One region of the Paenibacillus cineris genome, then DNA from elsewhere that is predicted to be linked to it. Evidence: predicted binding sites of a transcription regulator. Region 1 holds the regulator's gene; each other region holds the start of a gene.
What was found. Region 1 encodes Rex, which represses fermentation and respiration genes when NADH is low (regulators of the CRP and FNR family bind a similar motif). Its sites were predicted from a motif close to TTGTGAAATATTTCACAA; they were not measured.
Positions count from the first base shown of each region.

Region 2: KI379_RS22875 (DUF1641 domain-containing protein) is a predicted target of Rex. The motif match lies at 989-1,006, and genes of this name have one in related genera.
Region 3: ric (iron-sulfur cluster repair di-iron protein) is a predicted target of Rex. The motif match lies at 977-994, and genes of this name have one in related genera.

Region 1 covers NZ_BORU01000001.1:3,819,479-3,821,681, reverse strand. The annotation lists gene dinG (ATP-dependent DNA helicase DinG) at 1-790, shown strand, start outside; gene KI379_RS17670 (redox-sensing transcriptional repressor Rex) at 907-1,593, shown strand; gene KI379_RS17665 (amidohydrolase) at 1,547-2,203, shown strand, end outside.
Region 2 covers NZ_BORU01000002.1:455,782-457,984, reverse strand. The annotation lists gene KI379_RS22885 (TetR/AcrR family transcriptional regulator) at 1-97, shown strand, start outside; gene KI379_RS22880 (CcdC family protein) at 222-740, shown strand; gene KI379_RS22875 (DUF1641 domain-containing protein) at 1,190-1,621, shown strand; gene KI379_RS22870 (NAD(P)/FAD-dependent oxidoreductase) at 1,661-2,203, shown strand, end outside.
Region 3 covers NZ_BORU01000001.1:3,280,930-3,283,132, forward strand. The annotation lists gene ric (iron-sulfur cluster repair di-iron protein) at 260-961, opposite strand; gene KI379_RS15260 (glycosyltransferase) at 1,180-1,833, opposite strand; gene KI379_RS15265 (SDR family oxidoreductase) at 1,952-2,203, opposite strand, start outside.

The DNA of each region.
Region 1 (2,203 bases):
GACGTCCGCCACCTTATCCGTAGATAAATCGTTCCAGTATATGATCGATAACCTCGGACTGCAGGAGGACCAGGACAGCGGACGCCTTGTGACGGTCCAGCTTCCGTCCCCGTTCCGGTACAGGGACCAGGCGCTGCTCGTCATTCCGCGGGATTTTCCAAGCGTGAAGGGAAGCGTCGGGGACGCCCTGTTTGTCGAAACGCTGGCCCGCTCACTAGCGGACGCCGCGATCGCGACCCACGGCCGGATGCTGGTGCTGTTCACCTCATACCGCATGCTGCGCCAGGTATACGAGCCGCTGAAAGAAGCCCTTGCACAAAGCGACATCGCCGTGCTTGGACAGGGCGTAGACAGCGGCAGCCGCACGAAGCTGATCCGGCGGTTTACGGACAGCAGCGCTTCGGTGCTGCTTGGAACAAGCAGCTTCTGGGAAGGCGTGGACATCCCGGGTGAAGCGCTGACTTGCCTGGCAATCGTCCGGCTCCCGTTTCAGCCGCCGAACCATCCGCTGGTGGAAGCGAAGAGCGAGCTGCTGCAGCGCCAGAAGAAGAACCCGTTCATGAAGCTGTCGGTCCCGCAGGCCGTCATCCGCTTCAAGCAGGGCTTCGGGCGGCTGGTCCGCACCGCCCATGACCGGGGCATCGTCATCGTATACGATACGCGCGTTATCGAATCGTATTACGGGAAGTACTTCCTGTACTCGCTGCCTGGACCGAAAATGGAGCATATGCAGACAGACCAGATGGTTCCGCGCATCTCTGAATGGCTTCATCAGGACGGTGTGTCTTAAATGAGTCCATTAGATAGATTGAACTAAAGCGGTTAGAACAGGAAATTCAATGCAAAACTTTAGTTCAATCTATATAACCAAATAAATATTCAAGCCGTTCAATAGGGGGAACATGCATGAAATCGGAGAAAATATCCGAGGCGGTTGTCCGCAGATTGCCTATATATCTTAGATATCTAAATGAGCTGAACAAGCGGGAGGTGGCCACAGTCTCCTCCCAGGAGCTCGGGCAGAAGCTGGATCTCAACCCGGCGCAGATCCGCAAGGATTTGGCGTATTTCGGGGATTTTGGCCGTAAGGGGATAGGGTATGACGTGTCCTATCTCATCGAGAAGATCCGTCAAATTCTGAATTTGGATCAGCAGATCAACGCGGTGCTGGTCGGAGCGGGGAATCTTGGTCAAGCTTTGTCCAACTATAACTTTTACCTGAAGGAAAATATGAAGATCGTGGCCGTGTTTGACGCCAATCCGTCCAAAATCGGCACACGGATCAACACCTTGACGGTACAGGCCATGGATGAGCTGAAAGAAACGATACAAAGCAAAAATATCCGGATCGGGATCATTACCGTCCCGGATTTCGAAGCACAAAACGTCGCCGATCAGCTGATTGCGGCCGGGATCGAGGCGATTCTGAATTTTGCGCCGACGATTCTGAAGGCGCCGGCTAGCATCCGGATCCATGCTGCCGATTTTACGACGGATTTGCTCAGCCTCGCTTATTATTTGAACAACGGAAAGGACGACACGGAAGATGACGGACAATTTGAAGAGCTCCAGCAGCCGGAGCGCCAATCCTAAATGGGCCATCAAGAACGGCAGCTTTGCCGTTTTGCGGCCGGAGCAGCCGGTATTGCACGGCTGGATGGTCATTGAGGGCGACCGCATCACCTATATCGGTGAAGAGGAGCCGCAGCTGGAGGAAGGCGTACAGGTCGTCGACGGCACGCATTTATTTTTTATGCCGGGCCTGATCAACACCCATGGACATACGGCCATGTCGCTGCTGCGCGGTTACGGGGATGACATGGTGCTCCAGGAATGGCTGCAGGAAAAAATGTGGCCGATGGAAGCGAAATTCACGTCCAATGACGTTTACTGGGGGACTTCGCTGTCGGTGCTCGAAATGCTGAAAGGCGGCACGACGACGTTCCTCGATATGTACGATCATATGGATCAGGTGGGCAAAGTGGTGACTGAGTCCGGCATGCGCGCTGCCCTGACCCGCGGTGTCATCGGTCTGTGCCCGGAGGATGTGCAGCGGCACAAGCTGAACGAAGCCATTCAGTTCGCCAAGGACTGGCACGGGCAGGCAGACGGCCGGATCACGGCGATGATTTCTCCGCATGCCCCGTACACATGCCCTCCTGATTTTATCGAGAAGTTCGTTCAGGCGGCGCATGACCTGGAT
Region 2 (2,203 bases), on a different contig from region 1:
GGAACAGAATAACGGCTTCCAGATGAAGCTGGATTTTGACGAGAGCCTGCATTTTGTTATGAGAGCCTTTCTGAAAGGGCTGGAATCCGGCGCATAACCGCCCGGCAGGCTTGCCCTCTAGGCCCGTTAAAGATGTCATATGACGTTCAAGTTTACTTCTCTATTTGTGTGATATACTATTAGATGTGATAAATTATATTGACAAGAGGGGAGTCCTTGACGTGCCTCATATCAGTCCCTTGTATTTGCAAATTGGAACGACCGTGGGGACGTTGGTTTTGGCCCTGATGACCATATTCATCCGTCTCAAGGCGAGCCACAGACCCGTTACGATAAAGAAAATACTAATTCCGCCGATGGGCATGGCGACCGGTTTCCTGATGTTCGTCGCCCCGGCTGTGAGAATCCCGCTGTGGTGGGCGCTCATCGCCTTTTTAGTCGGCTGGTTCCTGTTCTCCTATCCGCTGATACGCAGCACCAAATTTGAAGTAAGCGGAGGACAGGTCTTTGCACAGCGCTCCAAGAGCTTTATCATTATCCTCTTCGCCCTGCTGGCCGTCCGCATGCTGCTGCACCAGGTGATTGAGGAATATGTATCGATTCCGCAGACCGGCGCCCTGTTCTTCATTCTGGCCTTTGGCATGATCCTCCGCTGGCGGATTTTCATGCTGAGACAGTACCGGAAGTTTGCGCCCGCTGCCGTAGATTCGGTATCCGATCCCTTAAATCCGGCGGAATGATCCCATGATCGATACTAAGCCAAATAACGTCTTCCACGCAGGGTTTCCTGCCCGGGGCAAACGATAAGCCAATTTCCTTAAGATAAGGAGATTGGCTTTTTTGATATCAGAAGATTTCCTCAAAAAATAAACCCGCCAATGCATAGCGCCAGGCCGTTTGGAAAATGCTTAAAACGAATGAAATAAGCGGGTCCGCCGCGCCGGACGCCCGGCCTGAAAGCTCTTTTCCAATCGATGGCGGCGATACCATGTATATTTTTTCACATTTCTTTCGTAAAGTGGTCCTTTTTACGATCATTTATGTTAACATTAGGAGGACGATAGTGACTAGGCCTTTTCGGACGGAAAAGGTCTTGTGGCTTGTAGATACTCCTTCGAAGGGAGTCTATGAGCTCCTTTTCATTATAAAAATACTTAAGCACAACTGCTTACGCAAAGGAGAAATGGACATGTCAGAAGCAATTTCTGAACAAGAGACACAAAACGTGTCTGTCGGCAAGGAACAAAACGACGTGCTGGACCAGCTGCTCAAACCTGAGGTGCAGGAATCCCTTACGATTCTGGTCGACCAGCTTCCAAAGCTGACTGAGCTTGTGAATCTATTGACAAAGTCTTATGACTTCGCTCAAACCGTCGCTACCGACAAAGTGCTGAAGAGCGACACTGTCGGCGCGATCACCGAAATTGTGGAGCCTGTGAAGCATTCGGTGAAGAACATCGCCGCTACTGTCATCGAAGCGAAAGACCGCGCTGAAGACAGCAACGAAGTGATCGGTCTTTTTGGTCTGCTTAAAATGCTGAAGGATCCGCAAGCTCAAAAAATCTTCCGGTTCCTGAACGCTTACCTTCAAATTTCTGCGGAAAAAGCAAAACAACAATAATCTTTTATACATCTAACCAGTAAGGACGGAGGAAAAACCATGTCAAAACATATTGTCATTTTGGGTGCCGGTTACGGCGGCTTGCTTGCCGCTCTGACCGTACGCAAATATATGAACAAAGATCAAGCACGGGTTACGGTCGTGAACCAATACCCTACACACCAAATCATTACCGAGCTGCACCGTCTGGCTGCAGGCAGCATTGCTGAGAAAGCCATCGCTATGCCGCTCGAAAAACTGTTCAAGGGCAAAGAAGTCGACCTGAAGATCGCAACGGTCAACTCTTTCTCCGTAGACAGCAAAGAAATCAAGCTTTCCGACGGTTCCAGCCTGTCTTACGACGCTTTGGTTGTCGCACTCGGAAGTAAAACGGCTTACTTCGGCATTCCAGGGCTCGAGCAGTACAGCTTCGTGCTGAAGTCTGCTGAAGACGCGCTGAACATTCATAAGCACATCGAAGACCGCATTCGCGAATACTCCAAAACCAAAAACGAAGCTGACGCAACGATCCTCATCGGCGGCGGCGGCTTGACCGGCGTTGAGCTTGTCGGCGAAATCGCTGATATCATGCCGGGTCTGGCT
Region 3 (2,203 bases), 540 kb from region 1:
TCGGGAGGTACCTTCTACACTTGTCCATGGTGTGGGGATGGATTCCGGGTTCCAGCCGCTGCCTAAATCCGCGTTCCCTAGATTTGATAGGGATGTAGGAACACGGATTCAAAGGCGGCACGTAAACTTTCCACCCCGAATCCATTCCCTGTTTGGAGATACAGTTACGAAAGCGAAAACCTTAAAGATCTTCCCCCCCACAAAAAAAGCCCCTCTTCACCTTGTGAAGAAAGGGGCTTCTAAACCACCGTTATCCGGATCAGCTGCACCGCTCGCGAATCCGCTCGAACAGCACGTTATTTTCCAAGTGGATGTGCTCGAAGGTGTCCTTTTCCAGCAGTCCAAGCCGCTGGTAGACAAGCCGATACGTGCCGCAGGCATCTGCCGGGAGGGCGAAATCGCCGGTCACTTCCCGCAGCTCCTTCAGCAGATTTCCGGCCTGCTCATGCTCCTCCTCCAGCCCGGACAGCAGCGGCCGAAGTTCCTCCAAATGCTGCGGATTCGGATTCGCCATAGATTTCAGGATCTGCGGAAATACGTTGTGATCTTCGTCCTCCGTATGCTCCTGCAGTTCACTTTTCAAATCCGCGAATAATTTCTGCACCCGCAGCAGCTCCGGATGACGTTCTCCATGGACGCGGGCCAGCTTTGTCACATAAGGCGTTAACGCGGGAAGTTCTTCGCGCAAAAAAGCGTGATGCTTGTTCTGAATGTATTCGATCAGCTCCGGTTCCGCCAGATCTCCAGGCCGGCTGTCCTGATACTCCGCCATTTTCGTCTCCAGTGTCCGGATTTGATCCAGAACCGCGCTGGAATCGAGCTTCCGTTTGGTCGCTGCTTCATCCAGAGGGATTTTGCCTCCGCAGCAAAAATCGATGCGCAATGCGCGGAACAGATCGGCTGACTGCGGTACGGCTGTGACGATGTCGGCAACGTGCGTTTGAAGCGTTAATTGACTCATTGAAAGGACCTCCTATTGTGGATTCATTCCCATATCGTGATGCAGAACTCATTTACAGCCCCAGTATAAGGAATCTTCGAAGCCTGCCTTGTGATTCCAGTCATACCAAAAGCAAACGAAATGTGAAAACATCCACGGCAGAAAAAAAAAGCTTCCCACACCCTCCCGAACGGAGGATATGAAAAGCTAAATTGATTTGCATCGCCTGTTTAGGTTGTTTAAAATTTCTCGGGAAACTGTTTAACAATGCCTTCTGTCAGGATGTCCGCCAAATGAATCATATGGATCTCGTTTTTGTCGGTTGCCGCGATATCCGCTTTCCAGTCTCCCTTGAGGCAGTCAAGGACGATTTCCGTGATCAGCTGAAGGTGCGTGTACAGCATATCCTGCAGCTCTTTAAACGACCAATTCGGATTCGCAGCGCTTAAAAATTTGGCGATATCGTCGGCGTTACGATGCCAATCCGCTTCTAGCTTTTGCACATCCGCCTGGTTACCCGCTTTGGCGGCGGCGACAATTTTTCCTGCAATGAGAATATGTTCTCTTAGAATCTCAGCCAGCTTATTACCGGCAGCTTCCCCGTAATAGGGTTTGATCACATTTCCGATGTCCTGCTGGTTCCGCAGGAGCCGGTCCAATACGTCCTGCTGATCCGGACGGTTCGATATGGCGCTGACAATATAACTTCTCGTCCAGATGGTATGGTCGATCCAAGCTTTCTGCATATCGGTTTTCAGCTGCACCATTTTAGGGCTGATACAAACCGGATTCTTCTTCCCATCCCCCATGGCTTGTGCAGGTGCTGCGATCTGAATCACGCTGAAAATAAGCGTCAAGGTTATAAGTAAAGCCTTAAGCCGTTTGTTTTTCACTGTTATCTGCTCCTCTATACGTTTGGAATATATCAGGCTGTCTTAATATGGATAAAAAATACCCGATTTTATACAGAGGAGCAGCTTCATTTCTGATTGCTTCGTTGATTCCTTCTAATTAGACGGTAGGGACCGTTCCTCCATCAATGACATATTCAGCGCCCGTAATTGAGGCGGCACGTTCTGACGCCAGAAAAGCGACAAGTTCGCCAACCTCTTCCGGTAATCCAGGTCGTCCAACGGGAATTCCTCCCAATGCATCCATGACCGATTGGAGTGCGCTTTCGAAGCTGCCTGTTACCTGTGCGATATTCTCCATCATCGCGTCTGCTGCAGTCGTTTGAATAAAGCCGGGAGCAACGCGGTTTAC